3 regions of the Microbacterium natoriense genome follow, and region 1 is predicted to be linked to each of the others. Evidence: riboswitches for the same ligand, from Rfam matches in the RefSeq annotation. Region 1 holds a riboswitch; each other region holds the start of a gene.
The links. A riboswitch is a leader RNA that binds a small molecule or an ion and turns the genes downstream of it on or off. The one in region 1 is predicted to bind thiamine pyrophosphate.
Positions count from the first base shown of each region.

Region 2: another riboswitch for thiamine pyrophosphate. It lies ahead of QFZ53_RS00065 (ECF transporter S component); the one in region 1 lies ahead of thiO (glycine oxidase ThiO).
Region 3: another riboswitch for thiamine pyrophosphate. It lies ahead of thiM (hydroxyethylthiazole kinase); the one in region 1 lies ahead of thiO (glycine oxidase ThiO).

Region 1 is NZ_JAUSXV010000001.1:1,810,790-1,818,619, forward strand. Features, by position in the region: gene QFZ53_RS08230 (beta-xylosidase/alpha-l-arabinosidase) at 1-66, shown strand, start outside; gene QFZ53_RS08235 (glycoside hydrolase family 43 protein) at 63-1,610, shown strand; gene thiE (thiamine phosphate synthase) at 1,618-2,301, opposite strand; TPP riboswitch at 2,313-2,413, shown strand; gene thiO (glycine oxidase ThiO) at 2,405-3,592, shown strand; gene thiS (sulfur carrier protein ThiS) at 3,592-3,840, shown strand; gene QFZ53_RS08255 (thiazole synthase) at 3,869-4,684, shown strand; gene QFZ53_RS08260 (ThiF family adenylyltransferase) at 4,681-5,874, shown strand; gene QFZ53_RS08265 (MFS transporter) at 5,848-7,098, opposite strand; gene QFZ53_RS08270 (winged helix-turn-helix transcriptional regulator) at 7,232-7,830, shown strand, end outside.
Region 2 is NZ_JAUSXV010000001.1:9,691-17,520, reverse strand. Features, by position in the region: partial or broken gene QFZ53_RS00080 (ABC transporter ATP-binding protein) at 1-112, shown strand, start outside; gene QFZ53_RS00075 (ABC transporter ATP-binding protein) at 184-2,343, shown strand; gene QFZ53_RS00070 (D-alanyl-D-alanine carboxypeptidase) at 2,460-3,926, opposite strand; TPP riboswitch at 3,982-4,093, shown strand; gene QFZ53_RS00065 (ECF transporter S component) at 4,084-4,722, shown strand; gene QFZ53_RS00060 (ABC transporter ATP-binding protein) at 4,719-6,179, shown strand; gene QFZ53_RS00055 (energy-coupling factor transporter transmembrane component T family protein) at 6,176-6,973, shown strand; gene QFZ53_RS00050 (aminoglycoside 3'-phosphotransferase) at 6,975-7,700, opposite strand; gene QFZ53_RS00045 (DUF488 domain-containing protein) at 7,697-7,830, opposite strand, start outside.
Region 3 is NZ_JAUSXV010000001.1:3,278,306-3,286,135, reverse strand. Features, by position in the region: gene pheT (phenylalanine--tRNA ligase subunit beta) at 1-261, shown strand, start outside; gene QFZ53_RS15510 (DUF402 domain-containing protein) at 299-1,015, shown strand; gene QFZ53_RS15505 (NAD-dependent epimerase/dehydratase family protein) at 1,080-2,060, shown strand; TPP riboswitch at 2,067-2,161, shown strand; gene thiM (hydroxyethylthiazole kinase) at 2,151-2,999, shown strand; gene QFZ53_RS15495 (bifunctional hydroxymethylpyrimidine kinase/phosphomethylpyrimidine kinase) at 2,996-5,122, shown strand; gene QFZ53_RS15490 (hypothetical protein) at 5,136-6,491, opposite strand; gene QFZ53_RS15485 (ABC transporter ATP-binding protein) at 6,488-7,246, opposite strand; gene QFZ53_RS15480 (sensor histidine kinase) at 7,371-7,830, shown strand, end outside.

The DNA of each region.
Region 1 (7,830 bases):
GGGGCCGCCCATGCGCTGACGCCCGTGGACCCGCGGTCGGTGAGCTCCGAGGTCATCCCGGGATGACCCTGGTCCGCAACCCGATCCTGCCGGGCTGCCATCCCGATCCCTCGATCTGCCGGGTGGACGGCGAGTACTTCGTGGTCACCTCGTCGTTCGAGTACCTGCCAGGGCTCCCCATCCATCGGAGCACCGACCTCGCCCGCTGGGAGTTGATCGGTCACGCCGTCGACAGGCCGGGGATGCTCGACATGGCGGGCATGGCGTCGTCGAGCGGGCTCTACGCGCCCACGCTGCGCCACCATGACGGCCTCTTCTGGGTGATCTGCACGCTCGTCGACCAGAACGATCCGGCACGCGGTGGGAACTTCGTGATCACGGCGACCGACCCCGCAGGTCCCTGGAGCGAGCCGACGTGGCTGGGCGCCGACGGCATCGACCCCTCGCTCTTCTTCGACGACGACGGGAGGGCGTGGGTGCAGGGGACAAGGCTCGCCCGAAGTCCGCAGTGGCACGATCAGACCGAGATCTGGCTGCGCGAGTTCGATCCCGAGGCCAGGGCGCTCACCGGTCCCGAGCATGTGATCTGGCGGGGCGCGCTGATCGGGGCCGTCTGGGCCGAGGGGCCGCACCTGTACAAGGTCGACGGGCGTTATCACCTCGTCGCGGCGGAGGGCGGCACGGAGATGCATCATGCGGTCTCGGTGGCGCGGGCGGATGCCGTGACCGGACCTTACGTCGGGAACCCGGCGAATCCGGTGCTCAGCCACCGCCAGCTCGGTCGCACGGCGGACGTCGTCGCGGTCGGCCACGCCGATCTCGTGCAGGCTGCTGACGACAGCTGGTGGGCCGTGCTTCTCGGCATGCGGCCGTATGGCGGGCTCCATGCGAATCTCGGGCGCGAGACGTTCCTGGTTCCGGTCGAGTGGGAAGACGGCTGGCCGGTCTTCGCGCCGGGAGAGGGGCGCGTACCGGACCAGGTCGAGGTGCCTTTCGCGGGCGAGGGGCGTCAGGAGCGCTCTGCGACGATCGCCCCGGACGACGGACGCTGGACCTCGGTGCGCGCGCTGCCGGGTGAGGTCGCCGATGCGGTGGACGGCGAGTGGCTGCTGCCGATCCGTCCGGAGGGGCCGACGGACCCGCAGCCGTTCGCGTTCCTCGGCGTCAGGCAGCAGCATCCGGATCTCGACTTCACTCTGAGGCTGTCCGGACGGCTGGCCCCCGGCGAGGAGACCGGCTTGCTGATCCGGCAATCCGAGCGCGATCACGTGCGCCTGGCTGTACTCGGCGGGGGAGAAGCGGATGCTGCACGGATCACGGCGACCCTAGTGCGTGCAGGCGAGTCGGCCGAGCAGGGGACGATCACGCTGACGGGTCCTCTGGCCGAGGGCGTCGAGCTGACGTGCCGGGCACGAGGACAGGACTACGAACTGCTCGCAGGCGTCGAAGGATCACAGCCGTTGCGCGTCGCGACGGTCGACGGCACGAGCCTCGACTCCTTCTCGTCCGGAGGATTCCTCGGTCTGTGGCTCGGCGCGTACGCCACGAGCGTCGCAGCGGAGACCGACAGCGTCATCCGTGTCGCGCGCGTCGAGTACCACCCGCGCTGAGCGGGCGTCAGCGCAGCCGCGCGCGCAGCGATGCGGCCGCCCCGGCGGGATCGAGTGCCTCGGTCACCGCCCGCACGACGACGATGCGTGACGAACCGGCCTCGACGACCTCGTCGAGGCGAGGACCTTCGTCGATGCCGCCGATAGCGAACCAGGGCCGGCTCGTCCCGGATGCGGCGACCGCGCGCAGGGGACCCGTGCCGATCGCCGCGCGTCCGGGCTTCGTCGGCGTCTCCCACACCGGGCCGACGCAGAAGTAGTCGAGGGCGGTGTCGGCGTCCGCCTCCGCGGCCTGTGCGATCGAATGCGTCGACCGCCCGATGATCACGTCGTCGCCGAGCAGCCGCCGTGCCTGCGCGGTGGTCAGATCGCCCTGACCGATGTGGAACACGTCGGCGCCGACGAGAGCGGCGACGTCGGCGCGGTCGTTCACCGAGAACAGCTTTCCGTGTCTGCGCGCGACGGCGGCGAGGATCTCGAGCGCCTCGATCTCGGCGCGGGCTTCGAGGTCCTTGTCACGCAGCTGGATGATGTCGACCCCGCCCGCGTAGGCCGCATCGAGGAACTCCTCGAGGTCGCCGGTCGCCGTGCGAGCGGTCGTGCAGACGTACAGCCGTGCTGCGTCGAGCAGGGCGAGGCGCTCCTCGCGGGTCGGGCGGGGTGCGTCGACGAGGGGGAGAAGCGCGGTCATAGCCCTAGAGTAGAGGGGTCCGCGGGAGCCCACAGGGGCTGAGAGGGCCACGTGCCGACCGCTGAACCTGAAACGGATAATGCCGTCGTAGGAAAGGGCACGCATGCGCATCGCTGTGATCGGCGCCGGGATCATCGGTCTGGCGACCGCCGAGGAACTGGTCGTGCGGGGCCACGAGGTGACGGTCTTCGACCCTGAACCTGCCCGCGGCGCGAGCCTCGCCGCCGCCGGGATGCTCGCTCATGCCGCCGAGATGGCATGGGGGCAGGACGCGCTGACTCCGCTCATGCAGGCATCGGCCGAGAAGTACCCGTCTTTCGTCGAGCGTCTGTCGGCGACGAGCGGGCGATCGCTCGGGCACCGCACGGACGGGACGCTCTCGGTCGGCGTGGATGGCGCGGACCGTGAGGCGCTCGGCGCCGCGGCCGAGCTTCAGCGCACGCAGGGGCACCGGGCTGAACGGCTGACGGGCACGGCCGCTCGCGACCTCGAACCGGCGCTCGGCCCCGCCGTCACCTCTGCCGTGTTCACTCCGGACGACCATCAGATCGATCCGCGGCAGCTCGCAGCGGCGCTCCTCGACCTCCTCGGCGACCGCGTCCGCAGAGAGGCCGTGACCGCGGTGACCCGGACGCTCGAGGGAGCCAGCGGTCTGCTGTCGGCATCCGGCGAGCATCACCGCGCGGACGTCGTCATCGTGGCCGCCGGCCTCGGGGCGGCCCTGATCGGCGGCATCCCCGCGCTCCCGCTCCGGCCCGTGTGGGGCGACGTCCTCCGCCTGCGCGTCCCGCCGGCGCTGCGTCCGCTGATCACGCGCACCGTCCGTGCGCAGGTGCGGAGGCGTGCTGTGTACCTCGTCCCGCGGGACGACGGCACGATCGTGCTCGGAGCCTCCGTGCGGGAGGGCGGCGTCGAGGGAGTGCACGCGGGGTCCGTGCTCGCCCTGCTTCGCGACGCCGACACGGTCGTCCCCGGCGTGAGCGAGTGCGAGATCGTCGAGATGCTCGCACGTCCTCGCCCGGGGAGCCCCGATGCCGTGCCGCTTCTCGGCGTCGTCGAGGAAGGCGTGCTCGTCGCCACGGGGTTCGACCGGCACGGAGTGCTGCTCGCTCCTCTGGCGGCGGCGGTCGCATCGGATCTGGCCGAGGGGCGCCCGATCGACGAGAACCTCCGGTCCGCCATGAACCCGTGGCGCTTCACGGCCGCCACGGCGGGCGGACCGCGAGAGGCCGCCGCCTGGACACCTCCCGCTGTCGTCGACCTCGTCGGCGCCCGACCGAAAGGCTCATGATGACGACTCTGCAGACCGTTCGCCTGAACGGCGCCGACCGCGAGGTGGCCGCGGGCTCCACACTGCGCGATCTCGTCTCGGACCTCACCGGACACGTGCTGCGAGACGACGGCTCTCGCGTCGACGGCGGCCGACTGGGTGTCGCCGCAGCTCTCGGCGGTGCCGTGGTCCCGCGCAGCCGGTGGGCCGTCTGCACGGTCGCCGACGGCGACGAGGTCGAGATCGTCACGGCCGTCCAAGGCGGCTGAGCCGCCCGCACACGAATCGGAGCACATCATGAGCCTCACCGCACAGGCCGCCGTCGTCGACCCGTTCATCGTCGCAGGGGAGCAGTTCTCCTCGCGACTGATCATGGGAACCGGCGGTGCCACGAGCCTCTCGCTGCTGGAGAACGCGCTGGTCGAGTCGGCGACGGAGATCACCACGGTCGCCATCCGCCGCTTCGCCCCGGAGGCGCGGGACTCGGTGTTCGCGATGCTCGATCGGCTCGGCATCCGTGCCCTGCCGAACACCGCCGGCTGCTACACGGCCCGAGACGCGGTTCTCACCGCGCAGCTGGCGCGGGAGGCCCTCGAGACCGACTGGGTCAAGCTCGAGGTGATCGCGGACGAGGAGACGTTGCTGCCCGATCCGGTCGAGCTCTTCCGGGCCTCCGAAGAGCTGGTGGCCTCCGGCTTCCGCGTGTTCGCCTACACGAACGACGATCCCGCCCTCGCCCGGCGCCTGGAGGACGTGGGCGTGACCGCCGTCATGCCGGCCGGTTCGCCGATCGGCAGCGGTCTCGGCATCCTCAATCCGCACAACATCGAGACGATCGTCTCCCGCGCTGCGGTGCCGGTGATCCTCGACGCAGGCGTGGGCACCGCCTCGGATGCTGCCTTGGCGATGGAGCTCGGAGTGGACGCCGTGCTGCTCGCGAGCGCCGTCACACGGGCGCAGGATCCGGCGAGAATGGCCCGAGCGATGCGTGCCGCGGTCGACGCCGGCCGTCTCGCTCGTGCGGCGGGACGCATCCCGCGGCGTCCGCTGGCACTCGCCTCGTCGGCGGCCGACGGACTGATCTCCGCGCGGCCGTCCGAGGCCGACCTGTGAGCCTGCCCGCGCTCGTCGACCCCGGCCCGCCTCTGGCACCGCACCGGGCGGCACGGTTCGCGCGCCACCTCACACTCCCCGGTGTGGGGGATCACGGTCAGCGGCGCCTCGCAGCGGCTCGGGTGCTCGTTATCGGCGCCGGCGGCCTGGGCGCCCCCGCCATCCAATACCTCGCGGCGGCGGGCGTGGGTCGGCTCACCGTGATCGACGACGACCGTGTCGAGCTCTCGAACCTGCAGCGACAGGTGCTGCACACCGAAGGCGATCTCGGTCGCCCGAAGGCGCAATCGGCACGCTCGGCAGTCGCGCTGCGCGACCCAGAAGTCGTCGTCACGGCCATGGCCGCGCGGCTGGATCCGAGCAACGCCCTCGCGCTCTTCCGAGAGCACGATCTCGTGCTCGACGGCAGCGACAACTTCGCCACTCGCTATCTCAGCAACGACGCCGCCGAGCTCACCGGCACGCCGGTCGTGTGGGGCAGCATCCATCAGTTCGCCGGCCAGGTCAGCGTGTTCTGGCCTGGTCGCGGACCGATGCTTCGAGACCTCTTCCCCGACATCCCTGACGCCGATTCGATCGAGTCGTGCGCGACCGGCGGCGTGTTCGGCGTGCTGTGCGGTGCGGTCGGCTCCGCCATGGCGGCGGAGGCGCTCAAGCTGCTCTGCGGAATCGGAGAGCCGCTCATCGGGCGGCTCGCCCGCTACGACGCGCTCTCAGCTCGGTGGGACGAACTGCGCTTCCACGCCGACCCGGACCGCCCACCGGTGCTCGATCTGGAGGAGGTCGCGGTCGCGTGCCGGGCGCAGTGGCCGCACGGCAGAGCCGACGACATCTCCGCCGGAGAGGTCGCAGCGCGGCTCGAGCGCGGGTCTGCCGGGCTCGTGGTGGTGGATGTGCGCAGCACCGCCGAGCGTGAGGCCTCCCGCATCGACGGATCCTTTCACGTGCCTCTCGAGCGGATCCTCGCCCGTGGGTGGGCGGCGGTCGCCGAGGTGCTGGCGGAACGAGCCGTCGACGGACGCGACATCGTCATCGCCTGCCAGGCCGGCATCCGCTCGGCGCGTGCGATCGACGCGCTCACCGCGTCCGCACCGGCAGGGCTGCCGGTGCGCAACCTGGCGGGCGGGATGAACGCCTACCTCGCGCTGGCGCCAGCCCGCTGGTCAACCCGCCGCGATCTCCACCGATGAATCGAAGTCCTCTAGATCGCGCAACCGACGCACGACGCTGAACCTGATGACGACGGGACCGATCAGCAGCACGAACGCCGAGGCGAGCAGCACGGCGCGACTTCCCACGTGTGCGGCGAGGATCCCGGCAGCGAGCGATCCGAGCGGGATCATGCTCCACGACGCGAACCGCACGGTGGCCATGACGCGGGAGAGCAGTTCGGGAGGGCTGGCCACCTGCCGGTAGGTGCGTGTCACGACGCTTCCCGGTACCACCGACGCTGCGAAGACCATCGTGCCGACGGCGAAGCACATCCACCCCGTCGCCCCCTCGCCAGCAGGGATGAGCAGTGCTCCGACGAAGCCGACGAGGCCGCCGAACAGCAGTATTCTCGCGGAGCCGAACCGACGCACCAACCACGGAGTGGCCGCCGCCGCGAGCAGCGAGCCGACGCCATCGGCCGCGAGCAGCACACCGACCATGGCTGGTGGGGCGTCGAGGTCGCGAACCAGGTAGAGGGCGAACAGTCCAGCCTGAACGCCGCACACCAGGTTGACGACGCAGGCCCACCACATACCGGGTGCCATCACGGGGTGCCGCACCACGAACCGCCAGCCCTCTGCGATCATCTGCCCCATCCCCGGACGAGCATCGGCGTCACCGAGAGCAGGCTCGCGACGTTCGGGGAGTCGTCGAAGCAGCACGGCCGACACGACGTACGACACAGCGTCGACCAGCAACGCGGGGACAGCGCCCACGGCCTGCACCAGCAGGCCGGCGACGGACGGTCCGCCGAGCTGAGTGGCGGCCTGGGTTCCGGACACCAGGCTGTTGCGATTCGTCAGCTCGTGCTTCGGCACGACGGACGGCAGGAAGGTGGTGTTGGCGGTGAAGAAGAACACCTCCGCGACGTTGACCACGAGCGCAGCCACTACGAGGTGGACGAGTTTCAGCTCTCCAAGCCACCAGATGAGCGGGACGGCGAGCATCGCTGCGGCCCGCACCAGGTCGGCGGCCACCTGAGTGGCGCGCAGTGGCAACCTGTGCACGATCGCTCCGGCGGGCAGACCGAGCAGCGCCCAGGCGAGGTATGACGATGCGGCCAGCAGCCCGGTCTCGATAGGACCCACGTCCAGCACGGTCACGGCCGCCAGCGGCAGCGCGACCGTCGTGACGGCGGTGCCGACGCCGCTCGTGGTGCTCGCAGCCCAGTATGTCCAGAACGGGTGTGCGCTCGTGGCCACCGGCCACCTCCTCCGCTGGTGTGACGACGCCGCGAATAGTCGGAGAGGCGTCGTCGTGATGTAAGTTCCAGAATGGAACTTACATCACGAGCCGGGGTGGACGCACCCCTGGGCTCTGCGAGAGGATGACCTCATGCGTCGTGAGGACCTTGCTGACAGCGACTGCGGCATCGCGCAGTCGCTCGGCGTCATCGGCGACTGGCAGAGTCTGCTGATCGTGCGCGAGGCCGCCGCCGGCGTCACGCGATTCGAGGGGTTCGCCCGCGAACTCGGGCTCTCCCGTCGTGCCCTCGCAGAGCGGTTGAGTCAGCTCGTCGAGCACGACGTGCTGGTGAAGGTGCCGTACTCCGAGCACCCGCCCCGTCACGACTACCGGCTCACAGCGGCCGGAGAGGGCCTGCTGCCGGTGCTGCTCGCGCTTCAGGAATGGGGCACGCGGTTCGTCCAGGGCGACGGCGAGGTCAGTGGCGCCCTCGGCGGCGGTGACCTCGCCCGCGCCCGTGCGCTGGAGGGCGGCCGGGTGCCCGACATCTCTCTCTCGGCGCACGACGGTTCCACGGTGCAGCTCGTCGACCCCGATCGGTGGACCGTGCTCTTCTTCTTCCCCGGCGCGTACGCACCAGGCACACACGGATACCCGCCGCGCTGGGGAGAAGTGCCCGGCACGGCCGGATGCACCCTCGAGTGCGTCACCTACGGTCGCCGCCATGCCGCCCTAGATGCGGCCGGGGC
Region 2 (7,830 bases), 1.8 Mb from region 1:
CGTCGTCCTTGAAGGAGGAACCATGGTCGGCGTGGGCACCCACGAGGAACTGCTCGAGACCAGCGAGACCTACCGTGAGATCGTCGAGTCGCAGCTGGGGGTGGACGCATGAGCGACAACACCGCATCGAAGCGCCCGCAGCGCGGTCGCGGCAAGACGGCAGCACCCGTCGCCGAGCCCGAGATGACCGCCGAAGAGAAGTACGAGGCCGAGCTCGCCGAGCAGGCCCGCCAGAACTCCGGTGACTGGGACAGCGTCGCACCGGGCAAGGCCGACAACTTCGGCAAGAGCTTCGGACGCATGATCGGACTCCTCAAGCCCTCCGCCGTCTGGTTCGTGTTCGTCTCGTTCCTCGGCGCCGTCGGCGTCGTGCTGTCGGTGGCGGCTCCCAAGGTGCTCAGCGAGGCGACCAACCTCGTGTACGCCGGCTTCATCTCGAACGAGCTCGCCAAGCCCAACGGCGACTTCCCCGGGTTCCCCGAAGGAACCACGAAGAGCGAGGTCATCGAGCAGCTGCGGCAGTTCGGCCAGACCGACTTCGCCAACCAGATCGCGGCCATGAACGACTTCACGGTCGGTGCGGGCATCGATTTCGACGCGATGCGCTGGATCATCGCCGCCGTGCTCGCGATCTACGTGGTCTCGGCGCTGCTCAGCTGGATCCAGGGCTACGTCATCAACGTGATCATGGTGCGCACCATGTGGCGCCTGCGCGAAGACGTCGAGGCGAAGATCAACCGTCTGCCGCTGTCGTACTTCGACAAGGTGCAGCGCGGTGAGCTGATCTCCCGCGTCACGAACGACATCGACAACATCACGCAGACGATGCAGCAGTCCCTCTCAGGGGCGCTCACGTCGGTGCTCACCGTCGTCGGCGTGCTGGTCATGATGTTCTCGATCTCGTGGCAGCTCGCGCTGGTCGCCCTGATCGCCCTCCCTCTCATGGGAGTGATCTTCGGGATCATCGGTCCGCGCTCGCAGAAGGCCTTCGGCGCCCAGTGGCGCAAGGTCGGTCGTCTCAACGCGCGCGTCGAAGAGGCGTTCTCCGGCCACGCGCTGGTCAAGGTCTTCGGCCGCGAGCAGGACGCACTCGACAAGTTCCAGGTCGAGAACGAGGAGCTGTTCCAGTCGGCGTTCAAGGCGCAGTTCCTCTCGGGCATCATCATGCCCGCGATGACCTTCGTCGGAAGTCTCAGCTACGCCGCTCTGGCAGTGCTGGGCGGTCTCATGGTCGCCAGCGGTCAGCTGCGACTCGGCGACGTGCAGGCGTTCATCCAGTACTCGCAGCAGTTCTCGCAGCCGCTGGCCGAACTCGGCGGCATGGCTGCGGTCGTGCAGTCGGGCACCGCATCGGCCGAGCGCGTCTTCCAGCTGCTCGACGAGGACGAGCAGGACCCGGATGCCGAAGACGCCCCCACGGTCGTCGACGGCAAGGGAGTCATCGAGTTCGAGCACGTCGCGTTCTCCTATTCGGAGGACCGCCCGCTCATCACCGATCTCTCCTTCCAGGTCGAGCCTGGTCAGACTGTGGCGATCGTCGGCCCGACCGGCGCTGGCAAGACCACGCTGGTCAACTTGATCATGCGGTTCTACGAGCTCAGCGGCGGACGCATCCTGCTCGACGGGCAGGACATCTCCGAGATGACGCGCGACGACCTGCGTTCGCGCACCGGCATGGTGCTGCAGGACCCGTGGCTGTTCGCCGGGAGCATCCGCGAGAACATCCGCTACGGACGCTCGACCGCGACCGACGACGAGGTGCTCGCCGCCGCCAAGGCGACGTACGTCGACCGCTTCGTTCACGCCCTCCCCGAGGGCTACGACACCGTGCTCGACGAGGACGCCTCGAACGTCTCGGCCGGTGAGCGGCAGCTGATCACGATCGCCCGTGCGTTCGTCGCCAAGCCGTCGATCCTCATCCTCGATGAGGCCACGTCGGCCGTCGACACCCGCACCGAGCTGCTGCTGCAGCACGCCATGGCGGCGCTGCGCGAAGGACGCACCTCGTTCGTGATCGCTCACCGCCTGTCGACGATCCGCGATGCCGACCTCATCCTCGTGATGGAGCACGGCGACATCGTCGAGAAGGGCACGCACGACGAGCTCATCACGGCGCAGGGCGCGTACTGGCGCCTGTACCAGTCGCAGTTCGAGCAGGCGGCCGCCGACATCGACGCCGAAGAGGCTCTCACGGGCACGACCCCGGTCGTCGTCACGGGAGACGCCGAGGCTGAAGCGGATGCCGCGCGCGTCGGCGCTGTGGTCGGAGCTGAGAGCCCGGCCGCCGAGATCGCCGCGGCGGAAGCCGTGGTCGAGAACCGGGGTGAGGCTCCCAAGGCCTGACTCGTGCACGCAGATGCCCCGCCCCGGAATCCGGGACGGGGCATCTGCGTACGGCGGGGACCGCAGGCGGGTGGCTCTGCGCGGGTGGCTCTGCGCGGGTGGCTCTGCGCGGGCGGCTATTTGTCGGTCAGCCCGAACAGTTCCAGCGGATGCGTGAGCCGCCACCACGGGCTCGGATCCTGCACGGTTCCCGCGAGCTCCAGTTCGGTCGTCGCCGTGTTCACCGGGCCGGTCGTCGTGAGCGTGCCGACCTCTGCGCCGGCCTTGCGCTTCTCGTCGAGGTCGAACTCCACGGTCGTCGTCGCGATTCCGCCGTTCCACAGCACCACGTCGGCATCCGCGTCCGTCACGATGTCGACCTCGGCACCCCAGAGGGTCTCCACGGAGCCGACGACAGTGCCCTCGGGTACCGTCGGCGCCTGAGTCTGCAGCTCGTTCTCGACCTGCGAGAACAGCGAGCGCGTCGACGCGAGGCGCATGTCGTCGTCCTCCTGCGTGAGCACCGACGCATACAGTCGCAGGGTCGTATCGCCCACTGTGACATCCTTCGCCGTGAGCAGATTCCAGCTCTCATGGAGGGTGCCGGTCTTGACCCCGACGACCCCGGAATCGGCCATCATCCCGTTCGTGTTGCGCACGGTTCCGGCTCCGGGCAGGTCGACCGACGTCGTGCCGACGATCTCGGCGAACACCGGATTCTGCATGGCCTTCTGCGCCACCGCGATCAGGGCTTCGGGCGTCGCCACGTTGCGCTCGTCGAACCCCGACGGAGATTTGATCGTGATGCCGCTGATTCCGCGCTCGCTCAGCCAGGTGGCCGCCGCGTCGGCGAACGCGGCATCCGATCCCCAGATCTCCTTCGCGAGCCGGTCGATGTAGTTGTTGGCCGAGCCGAGCAGTACGCCCTGCAGCATCTGGTACTCGGTGAGCGAGCCGCCGACGGGCACGTCGAGAGCCGACTGGTCGCTGCGCTTGTATGCGAGGTACGACTGGCTGTCGGCCCTGGTGAACGAGAACGAGGGACCCTGCTCTCCGGGAGCCAACGGCATCCGATCGAGCACCATCATGGCCGAGACCACTTTGGAGATGCTCGCGATCGCCGCAGGATCGGTCGAAGACGCCAGTGTGCCGACACCTGCGATCCCGACGGCGGCGCTTCCCTGCGCGGGCCACGTGATCGCGGCGGCCTGAGCCGGTGTCGTCGAGAATTCCACGGCCTGCACCGTGGGGGCGATCTCGTGCAGGGGCCACAGCAGCGTCGTGCCCGTGTAGGCGCCGACGAGCGCGAGCAGAACGCCGACGGGCACGAGCACCCCTGGCCGGACGACGGCCGACCGGAGATGTGCGCCGGTGAAGAGCGAGGCCGCATCGTCACCGTCGGCAGCGGGTGAGGCGTCGGCCACCTGGGCAGGATCGATCCAGGTCAGGGCGGTGGCGTGGTCGTCGCCCTCGGCCCAGCGAGCGTCGGGAGCGACGGAAGCCGAGACCAGTGCATCGAGGTCGTCGAAGGCTTCTGCCGCAGCATCCGTCGTCACGTCATCGCCCACAGGTGCAGTGGCCTCGGCGGAGTCAGGAGCGGTCACCTGCCTACGGTACCGAACTCCGCTCACAGAACACCGGTACGACGGGTAATATCGACAGAACAACCACGGGAGTCCGGCGAGCCGGGCTGAGAGGGAGCGAATCGCGCTTCGACCGTCGAACCTGATCCGGATAATGCCGGCGCAGGGAGGAGTTCAGATGAGTACTTCCACGTCCGCTTCCACGACCGGCACGGCGTCCGGTCTTCGCAACGCCCAGCTGTGGCGCTGGCGCGTCGTCGATATCGTCGTGGCCAGCGTCATCGCCGTCGCCTGCGCCCTGATCTTCGTGCTGTGGAACGTCGGCTACCAGGGCCCCAGTACGCTGCTCGAACCGCTGCTCCCCGGTGTCCAGGCGCTCGTCAACGGGCCCTGGCTGATCGCCGGAGTGCTCGGCGGGCTGATCATCCGCAAGCCGGGGGCTGCGCTGTACACCGAACTGGTCGCCGCGGTCATCTCCGCGCTCGTCGGCAACGTGTGGGGTCCGCTCACGATCGTCTCGGGCCTCGTGCAGGGTCTGGGCGCCGAACTCATCTTCCTGCTGTTCCTCTACGGGGTGTGGAAGCTGCCCGTCGCGATCCTCGCCGGCGCCGCCGCCGGCGTCGCCTGCGGTATCAACGACGTGATCCTCTGGTACGCCGGAGCCGACACCGCGTTCACCGTCATCTACATCGCCTCGAGCACCGTCTCGGGTGCCGTCATCGCCGGCATCGGCGCGTGGCTGATCGCCCGCGGCCTCGCCGCGACCGGTGCGCTGAGCCGTTTCGCCGCCGGTCGCGAGGTCGCCGCACGGGTGTGACCGGCGCGGCGACCCCCGCCGCTCTCGAGGCGCGCGGTTGGGGCTGGCGGTACGCCACGCGGCTGCGCTGGGCGGTGCGAGAGATCGACCTCGCCATATCGCCGGGGGAGCGCGTGCTGCTGCTCGGCGCGTCCGGTTCGGGCAAGTCGACCCTGCTGCAGGGATTCGGCGGCGTGCTGGGCGGAGCCGACGAGGGGGAGACGCACGGCTCGCTTCTCGTCGACGGCCTGCCTGCCGCGCAGGCTCGCGGCAGAGTCGGGATGGTCCTGCAGGACCCCGACACGCAGACCATGCTCGCCCGTGTCGGGGATGACGTGGCCTTCGGCTGCGAGAACCTGGGCGTGCCCCGCCCCGAGATCTGGCATCGGGTGCGGTCGGCGCTGGATGCCGTTCGGCTCGCCGTTCCCCTCGACAGATCCACGGCCGCGCTGTCGGGAGGACAGAAGCAGCGCCTCGCGCTCGCCGGTGTGCTGGCGATGAGGCCGGGCGCGATCCTGCTCGACGAGCCGACCGCCAACCTCGACCCCGTAGGTGTTCAGGACGTGCGGGACGCCGTCGCGGCCGCGCTCGATGTCACCGGCGCCACGCTCGTGGTGATCGAGCACCGCATCGACGTCTGGCTGCCGCTCGTCGACCGGGTGATCGTGCTGGGGGCCGAGCCGGAAGGCACGGTCGTGCTCGCGGACGGTCCGCCCGACGAGGTGCTGGGCGCGCGCGGAGCGGAACTGGCGGCGTCCGGCGTCTGGGTTCCCGAGCATCCGCCCGCCGTGCCGCCGCCGCCCGTCCTCGCCCCCGGTGAACGGCTGATCGAAGCCCGTGGCCTCACCGTGGCGCGCAGCCGAGGAGTGGCCGTGGCGGGACCCCTTGACCTCGACGTGCATGCGGGCGAGGTCATCGGGATCACCGGTCCGAACGGCGCGGGAAAATCGACGCTCGGCCTGACGGTCGCGGGGCTCATCCCCGCCGAGAGCGGTCGGGTCACGGCCACAGCGGCGCTGTCTTCGGGTGAAGGAGCTGACCCGTTCCGGTGGTCGTCGACGTCGCTGCTCACCCGCATCGCGACGGTGCTGCAGACGCCGGAGCACCAGCTACTCGCGAAGACGGTGCGTGAGGAGCTCGCCGTCGGTCCTCGAGCGCTGCGCCTCGACGAGGCCGAGATCGCGCGTCGCACCGACGAACTCCTCGACAGGCTGCGGCTCTCGGCGCTCGCCGAGGCCAACCCGTACACGCTCTCAGGAGGCGAGAAGCGTCGGCTCACGGTCGCTGCGGCCCTGGCGACGCGGCCGCAGATGATCGTGCTCGACGAGCCGACGTTCGGGCAGGATGCGACGACCTGGGCCGAACTCGTCGCGATCATCGCGGCGCTCCGCGACGACGGAGCCGCGATCGTCGCGATCAGTCACGACGAAGCAGTGCTGCAGGCCCTGCACGCCCGTCGGTTCGAGGTGAGCCCGTGATCGATCCCCTCACTGCGCGCATCGAGCGCCGCGGCCCGATCGCGCCGCGATCGGCGCTCGCCAAGCTCGCCGCCGCTCTGCTGATCGCCGTGCCGCTGATCGTGTCGATCGACGTGGTGTCGGCATCCGTCGCGCTCGTCCTCGAGATCCCGCTGCTGCTGCTCGCGGGTCTCGGCGCCCGTGAGTTCTGGACCCGCACCGCGGTGCTGTGGATCGCGGCTCCGCTGAGCGCCGTCACGATCGCTCTGTACGGCTCGACGAGCGGCGCCGTGCACTTCGAATGGCTGCTGATCAGGGTCAGCGACGGGTCGCTCTCGCTTGCGGCGGCGACCGCCGTGCGCGTCCTCGCGATCGGGCTGCCGTCGGTCGTGCTCTTCGTCACAGTCGACCCCACCGATCTGGCCGACGATCTGGCGCAGCGACTGCGGCTGCCGGCTCGCTTCGTGATCGGCGCGCTCGCCGGAATGCGGATGCTGGGCCTGCTCGCCGAGGACTGGAGGGCTCTCGCGCTCGCCCGTCGGGCCCGCGGGGTCGCGGATCAGGGTCGGATCCGCCGCACCCTCGGCATGGCGTTCGCGCTGTTCGTGCTGGCGATCCGACGCGGATCGTCGCTCGCCACGGCCATGGAGGCACGTGGCTTCGGCGGCTCGGGCGCGCGCTCGTGGGCGCGCGAATCGGTGTGGACCTGGCGCGACACCGTGCTTGTCCTCATCGCAGGCGTGATTCCTGCGATCGCGATCTGGGCGGCCGTCGCGACCGGCGCGTGGAACTTCGTGCTCGGAGGGAGCGCCTGAGTCAGGTCTCGTTCCAGAGCCGCCGGTAGTAGTCGAGGCGCTCGCGATCGGGGGCGATGCCGTAGGCGTCGATCAGCGTGTCCTGCCATCCGTCGCCCAGATTCCATTCCGTGCTCATCGAGGCGACGGCGATGTCGGCCCAGCGGTCGGCGACGCCGAGGGCGGCCAGATCGACATGGCCTGCGACGACGCCGTCGTCGGTGAGCAGCGTGTTCGGCAGGCACGCGTCGCCGTGGCACACCACGAGGCGGTCGACCGGGGGCGCATCCCGCAGATCGACGGGCACGATCGTGCCGCGTTCGGCAGCTCCCGCGGTGCGCGAACCGACGCTCCACTCCCACGGGCACTCGTCGACGGGCAGGGCATCATGCAGCATCCGCAATCCCTCGCCCACCGCGCGGACCGCGCGCTCGGGGTCGTCGTGCCAGCGCGGATCCGCGGCGCTGCGTCCCCGGAGCGCGATCGTGACCAGCCACTCCTGGTGGGCATCCTGGCCCTGGTCGAGCACCTCGGGAACCGCGATCCATCGCGACGCCCAGCGCATGCGCTCGGCCTCGTCGCGCATGTTCGCCTCGAGATCGTGCGGACCCCACTTGATGTAGCGGCCGTCGTCGGTGCGGAACGTCAGCCCGCCGATGTTGTTGAGCCAGACCGGCGTCAGCGCGGCGCCTCGGGCGAGCTCGCGGACGCGTTCGGGCACGGCGATGTCCGGAGCGGGGAAGCTCACGCGTCCTGCAGCTTCCGCAGGGCCTCTTCCAGCACGACGGCGTGGTTGTGCACAGGATCGTGCGCCGCATAGACCAAGGTGACGACCGGATGCTGTCGCAGCAGGCCGGCCAGCTCCTGAAGCGCGTCGG
Region 3 (7,830 bases), 1.5 Mb from region 1:
GTGTCGCTCACCGTAGCGGCCGATCTGCCCGCAGCCGAGCTGCGTGCGGCGCTCGTCGAGGGCGCGGGTCCGCTTCTGGAATCGCTGCGTCTGGTCGACGACTATCGCGGCGAGGGTGTGCCGGCGGGTTCGAAGAGCCTCACCTTCGCATTGCGCTTCCGCGCCGACGACCGCACGCTGACCGCAGCCGAGGCGACCGAGGCGAAGCTCGCCGGTGTGGCCGTGGCGGCAGAGCGTTTCGGCGCCGCGCTGCGCGACTGACCAGGATTCGGGTACGGCGCCGGGGTAGCGTGGCAGGATGAGCATCCTCCCGCACAGCACCCCGGCGGCCGTCCCGGAGGGCGCCCGTCCGCTTGGCGAAGGTCCGTTCCTCGCGCCTGGCGATCAGATCGACTGGCACTACCGCGCGCCGGGCTGGCAGCCCGGCGACCCGTCGACGATCTCACCCATGCGTGTGGTTCGTGATGACGAACGCGGTCTCGTCGCCTGGCTCGCGCCTGGGACGCTGCAGGAGGCGCAGGGCTCTGCGACCGGCGACCGGGTCCGCTCGATTCCGCTCGAACGGCGGTGGCTGGATCATCGTACGAGGATCGTCGAGGAGTGGTGGGGCGGAGGCAGTCTGCGCATCGCTCCGGTCGGAGCCGCCTGGTCCGTGTGCCTGTTCTGGAAGCCTGCAGACGACGGCGACTGGCGTTTCGACGGGTGGTACGTGAACCTCGAGAACGCGCATCTGCGCACCGACCGTGACACGTACTCCTCGGATCACATCCTCGACGTCTGGATCGCGGCGGACCGCACAGTCCATCTCAAGGATGAGGACGAGGTCGTCGCCGCGATCAGCCAGGGGAGGCTGACCCGCGAGCAAGCGGCGCAGATCGAACGTCACGCCGGAGCGGCGATCGAGTCGTTCCGCTCGGGCGAATGGCCGTTCGATGCGGAGTGGATCGATTGGCGGCCCGATCCGTCGTGGACGATTCCCGCTCTGCGCGGTCTGGACGAACTGCGCGGCGCCTGATCCTCGAACTCTGCTCTCGGCGGATCACCTTCCCTCGGGCGGCGGATGCTGGTGACATGGACGGATGACGAACGCTCTGATCCTCGGCGGAACCGGCTGGCTTTCCGGCCGCATCTCACAACGCCTGCAGGATGATGGCGTCGACGTCACCTGCCTCGCACGGGGCAGCCGGGCGGCGCCTGGCAGCGCCGAGCTCGTGCGCGGAGATCGCGACGACCCTCGCGTGTACGAGGCGCTGTCTGCGCGGGAGTGGGACCACGTGATCGACATCTCCTCGCGGGCCGATCACGTCATCGCCGCCGTGGTCGCGCTCGGCGATCGTGCTGCACGCTGGACGTACGTGTCGTCGGTGTCGGCGTACGCCGATGACGTCACGGTGGGCGCCGACGAATCCGCACGTCTGCACGTTGCCGCGAAGCCGGGAGACGAGTACGAATACGGCCCGCAGAAGGTCGCCGCCGAAGACGCGGTGCGCACCCTCGACGGTCGTGCGCTGATCGTCCGGCCTGGGCTCATCGTCGGATCGGGCGACCCCAGCGATCGTTTCGGCTATTGGGCTGCGGCGGTGCTGAGAGCGGGATCGGCGGATGTGCTGCTGCCGCCGACGGAGGGGCGCACGGCGCAGGTGATCGACGTCGACGACGTCGCGGCGTTCATCGCGACGGCCACCGCCACCGGTGCGATCAACGCGGTCGGTGCGCAGCATCCGCTCGGCGACGTGCTCGCGCTGTTCCGCACAGCGACCGGACACACCGGCGGCACAGTGTCGGCCGAGGAGGAGTGGCTCGTCGAGCACGGCGTCGAGTATTGGGCGGGCGAGCGTTCGCTGCCGCTGTGGCTGCCCGCCGAGATGACGGGATTCATGGCGCGGTCGAACGCCGCCTACCTGGCGAACGGCGGTTTCCTGCGCCGGCTGGAGGACACGGTGGCAGAGGTCGTTCAGGACGAGCGCGTGCGCGGCGTGGAGCGCGAGCGGCGTGCCGGGCTCACAGGATCCGAGGAGCGGGAGCTCCTCGCCGAACTGCGCCGACTGCCGCTTCGCTAGACTGCCAGCAGTGACACGGGGTGCCGCATCCGCGGCTGAGAACAGACCCGTCGAACCTGATCTAGTTAGCACTAGCGAAGGGAATGTCGCATGAGCGATCTTCTGCGTCCTGCATCCGCCGCCGACCTCGTCACAGAGGCTGCCTCCCTGCTGGAGGTGCTGCGTGCCGACCCGCCGTTGACGCACTGCATCACGAACTCGGTCGTCACGGGCTTCACGGCGAACGTGCTGCTCGCGATCGGGGCGGCGCCCGCCATGGTGGACATCGTCGGCGAGTCCGGCCTGTTCGCGGGCATCGCCTCGGGACTTCTCGTGAACCTCGGCACGCCGACCCCCGAGCAGCGGGAGGCGAGCTTCGAGGCGGTCGAGGGAGCCACGGCATCCGGAACTCCCTGGGTCCTCGATCCGGTCGCGATCGGTGCGCTGCCGGTGCGCACCGCGCTCGCGCACCGTCTCGCCGAGCAACGCCCGACCGCGATCCGTGGCAATGCCTCGGAGATCCTCGCACTCGCCGGACTCAGCGCAGGAGGGCGCGGTGTCGATGCGACGGACAGCGCAGACGCCGCGATCGATGCGGCCCGCGCGCTCGCCTCGAGATTCGGCAGCGTCGTGGCGGTCTCCGGACCGGTCGATCTCATCACGGACGGCGAGCGCGTGCTCCGGCTCGCCAACGGGCACGAACTGCTCACCAGGGTGACCGGCGGCGGATGCGCCCTCGGCGCAGTGATGGCTGCCTTCCTCGGAGCCGCACGCGCCAGAGCCACCCCGCCGCTGCTCGCAGTGGCCTCGGCGAGCCTCGTCTACACGGTCGCTGCTGAACGCGCCGCCAGCGCATCCACGGGGCCCGGCAGCTTCGCCGTCGCGTTTCTCGATGCGCTCGCCGCCGTGCAACCCGCCGACATCGAGTCCGCGGCTCGCGTCGAGACGGCTGCGCTGTGATCGCCGACCTGTCGCTGTACCTCGTCACCGATCCGGCGTTGTGCGGAGAGCGCGGCGTCGTCGACACGGTCCGTCACGCGGTCGACGGGGGAGTGCGCGTCGTCCAGCTGCGCGACAAGCAAGCGACAGATGCCGAGATCACGGCGCAGCTGATCGAACTGTCGCGGGCGATCGGCGGGCGATCGCTGCTGCTCGTCAACGACCGGCTCGACGCGGCGATCGCCGCCCGGGAAGCAGGCGCCAGGGTCGACGGCGTCCACCTCGGGCAGGGCGACGCGTCGGTGCTCCGTGCCCGATCGGAACTCGGCCCCGATGCGCTGATCGGTCTCACCGCGAACAACCGGGCTCATCTCGACGCCGCACTCGCCCTCCCCGCCGGAACCGTGGACTACCTGGGGGTGGGAGTCATCCGCCCGACGAAGACCAAGCCCGATCATCCTCCGGCTCTCGGCGTCGACGGCTTCCGTGCGTTCGCCGCCGCGAGTCCGCTGCCCTGCGTCGCGATCGGAGGTGTCGGCATCGACGACACCGAGGCGTTGCGGGACGCCGGTGCGGCAGGCCTCGCCGTCGTGTCCGCATTGTGTGCCGCAGAAGACCCCGCCGAGACGGCAGCAGCGTTCGTGCAGCGGTGGCGGGCGGCCGGAGTCCCTCGCGTGCTGAGCATCGCCGGCAGCGACCCGTCAGGCGGCGCCGGCGTGCAGGCCGATCTCAAGTCGATCGCAGCCTCCGGGGGATACGGCATGGCTGTGATCACGGCCCTCACCGCGCAGAACACGCAAGGCGTCCGCGCCGTGCATGTGCCGCCGATCGACTTCCTCCGGGAGCAGCTCCACGCGATCTCCGACGACATCGTGATCGACGCGGTGAAGATCGGGATGCTCGCGAACGCAGAGGTCATCCGAACTGTCGTCGAGTGGCTCGACGCGGCCCGTCCGCCCATCGTCGTCGTGGACCCGGTGATGGTCGCGACCAGCGGGGACCGGTTGCTGGATGCCGAGGCCGAACACGCCCTCGGCGCACTGCTCGCCCGCGCCGACGTCATCACCCCGAACCTCGGCGAACTCGGCGTGCTCGTGGGGCGCGACATCGACGGCTGGGACGACGCGCTCGCTGCGGGCGCGGTGCTGTCAACCGCGATCGGAGCGCGGGTGCTGGTGAAGGGCGGGCACCTCGACGGTGCGGAGGCACCGGATGCTCTCATCGGCGCCGGCACGACCATCGAGTTCACGGACGCGCGCATCGAGACCCGCAACACGCACGGAACCGGCTGCTCGCTGTCATCCGCGCTCGCGACCCGCCTCGCGAGGGGTGAGGCTCCTGACGACGCCGTCGCGGGATCGCGGGCCTGGTTGCGCGAATCGCTGCGAGAGGGCGAGGCGCTCATGGTCGGGCGCGGTCACGGGCCGATCAACCACTTCGCCGGGTTGTGGGCGCGGGGCGGACTCGAGACCAGACCGAGCGCCGAGGGCATCGCGACCGACTGGTGGGAGAGGATCTCCGGCATCCGCTCGGATATCGATGGGCTGCCGTTCATCCGGGCTCTCGCCGACGGCACGCTCGGACGCGAGGCCTTCGTCTTCTATCTGGAGCAGGATGCCCTGTACCTGCGCGAATACGCTCGGGTGCTCGCCGAGGCGTCGCGCCTCGCGCCCACCTCGGCCGAGCAGGCGTTCTGGGCGCACTCCGCCCACGGCTCGATCGTCGGCGAACTCGAGCTGCACGCGTCCTGGCTCACCCCCGACGCGGGCGTCAGCGCCGAGACCTTCGCGGCCGAGCGCGCACCGGCGACCATGGCGTACCTCGACCATCTGCGGGCGACCGCGTTCACCGGCGACTACGCCGAGCTGATCGCCGCGATCCTGCCGTGCTTCTGGCTGTACGACGATCTGGGCCGCCGCCTGCATGCGGGGGAGTTCGGCGAGTATGCCTGCGATCCGCAGCATCCGTACGCCTCGTGGCTCGCAACCTACGCCGACCCGGCATTCGAGCAGGCTACGGTCCAGGCGATCGCCTACGTCGCGGAGGCAGCGGTATCGGCCTCGCCCGAACGACGCAGTCGGATGCATCGGGCCTTCGAGATCTCCGCCGCGCACGAGCTCGCGTTCTTCGCCGCACCGCTCTGAGTGGCCGAACCGCTCACTCTGCCGCGAGACGCAGGGCGAGCGGTTCCCGCATGCGGGCCATGGCCGGAACGAGCGTCGCCGAGACCGTCAGAACGAGACCGAGCGCCACCAGCTGCGCGGCCGCTCCGATGTCGAGGACGGGGACCGCGGGGACGAAGCGGCCGAGCGCGGCCGCACTGATGAGAGCGGTGCCGAACACCACGATCGACGCGAGCAGCGTCGCCGTGATCACATGAATCGCTGCCTGGCACACAGCGGCGCCGAGCACGACGCCGTGGCTGGCCCCGCTCGCTCGGAGCAGCGCCTGCTCTGACGCCTGCGTGCGGTTGCTCATGAACAGCACGACTGCAGCCCCCGTCGCACCGAGCAGCACGGGCCCGCCCACGAGGAGCATCACCTGCATGATGCCCAGATCGAAGTTCCCCGGCAAGCCGGCCGACGTCATCGCCGTGCTGGTGGTAGCCGACATCGTCATCAAGCCGCCCAGCAGCGCGGTGCCGACGAACAGGGGAGTGACGGATGCCGTGCTCCTCCCGAGGTGGTAACGCGCCTGGTGCCGGGCGAGGTGCCAGGTCGCGGATGCTCGTGCAGGGATCAGCGCTGTCCACGCTCTGAGGACGAGCGGGGACAGCACGGGGGCGGCGGTCGCGACGATCGCCGTCAGATACGCGGGGAGCAGCGGGAACTGCGAGATCGCGGTGCTGCGCTCTTCGGCACGGAACGGTGCGAGGGCACCGCCGAACCCTGCTGCGAGCAGAACGGCGACCAGCAGCAGCCAGCGCCACCATCGCATGCGCTTCGCCTCCGCCTCCGGTTCGCGCAACGCACTGAGAGCCGGCGTACGGCCCGCCGATCTCGCGCCACGGAACCCGCCCAGCAGCACCACCAGCGTCGTGAGCGGCACCACGATGACACCGGTGAGGGCCCCCGGCCGAATCGAGGCCTCGGCCCACCAGGACGAGTCGTCGACGAAGACGGCGTGGAGGAACGGCGGGACGATGAGCACAGCCGCACCGAAGCCGACGAAGCCTGCGAGCAGGCCGACGCCCGTGAGCTGCGAGATGACGACCGCGGAAGTCTGTGCGGGGCTGACTCCCGCGAGCTGCCATCGTGCGTACACCGCACGGTGAAGGCCGACAGCGAGGCGCGACACGGCGGCGATCACGATCGCCCCGGCGGGGACGTTCAGGATCAGCAGGATCGAAAGGAAGCTGACAGACGCGTCCAGGATCTCCCCACCCTCCGCGAGGCCGGCCTCGAGCATCGCGATCGCGGCCGAGAACGAGACTGCGGCAACCGCGCCGACCGCGGCCAGGCCGCTCCAGGTGGCCCAGCCGTGCCGCAGCTCAGCACGGAGCAGCGGGATCACGCGGCCGCTCCTGTGCGAACGGGCGACTGCAGCGCGCCGAGGATGTCCCCGGCGGAAGGACGCAGAAGCTCCGTCACCACGGCGCCGTCTCTGAGGACCACGGTACGGTCGGCCCGAGCAGCCGCCTCCAGGTCGTGGGTGACGAGTATCACGCCGTTCCGTCCGGAAGCGTGTGCGCGCAGAAGATCCAGCACCTGCGCCCCCGTGGCCGTGTCGAGCGCCCCTGTGGGCTCGTCTGCGAAGACGATCTCCGGCTGCGCGGCCAGTACTCGTGCGATCGCGACGCGCTGCTGTTGCCCGCCCGAAAGCTGGCCGGGGCGCTTGCTCCCGTGTCCTGACAGCCCGACAGCGGTCAGCGCTGCCGCGGTGTCGGGCGATCGGCGACGTGCCAGACGCGCCGGCAGCGCGACGTTCTCCGCAGCGGACAGCGACGGGATCAGGTTGTAGCTCTGGAACACGAATCCGATCCGATCGCGCCGGAGTTTGGCGAGTCGTCGCTGAGGCATCCGTTCGATGCGTGTGCTGTCCAACTCGATCTCGCCGGCATCCGCTCGTTCGAGTCCCGCCAGGCAGTACATCAACGTCGATTTGCCCGATCCGCTCGGCCCGACGATGCTCACCATCTCGCCTCGCGCGACGTGGAGATCGACGTCACGCAGCACGTTCGCCGCCGGACCACGGCCGACGGCGTAGCCCTTCGATATCCCCTTCGCTCTGAGCAGGGGAACCGCAGTCGCAGGTGTGGGAGTAGTCATTGCTCCAGTAGACGGCGAACGACGACGACGCGCATCGGAGCGCGAGAGGCATCCCTGGTAGACCTGGCGCTACCTTCGGGCTCTCGACCACTGGCGGACGAGCTCCTGTGCATAGGCTGATCCCGTGCGCACCGAGACGATCTGGCAGGGGCTGATGCTGCCGCCCGGCCGTTTCCTGATCTCCCGATGGCCGTGGGCCGGACTGCTGGGCGTCGTCATCACCGCCGTGCTCGGCGTGGTGCTGGTGCTCCCTGTCGTCGCGACGATCGTGATCCTTCCGCTCTGGGGGATCCTCTTCGCGATGATCGAACGAAAGAGGCTGCGCCTGATCGGTCATCCGGCGCGCGCCAGCGGTCATGTCCGCGTGCCCAGGGAGGAGAAGCACAACTGGCTCTGGATCCGGCTCACCGAGCCCACGACCTGGCGCGAAGTCGTCGCGCTCTCGATAGGCATCATCATGGGGCTCCTGGCCTTCGCCCTCCTCCTCGCGCAGGTCATCGCAGTCGGGCTCCCCTTCGCATTGGCGGTCACAGGCCTCACACGCCCGGGCGCAGAAGTGAATCTGTTCTCCGACGTGACGTTCG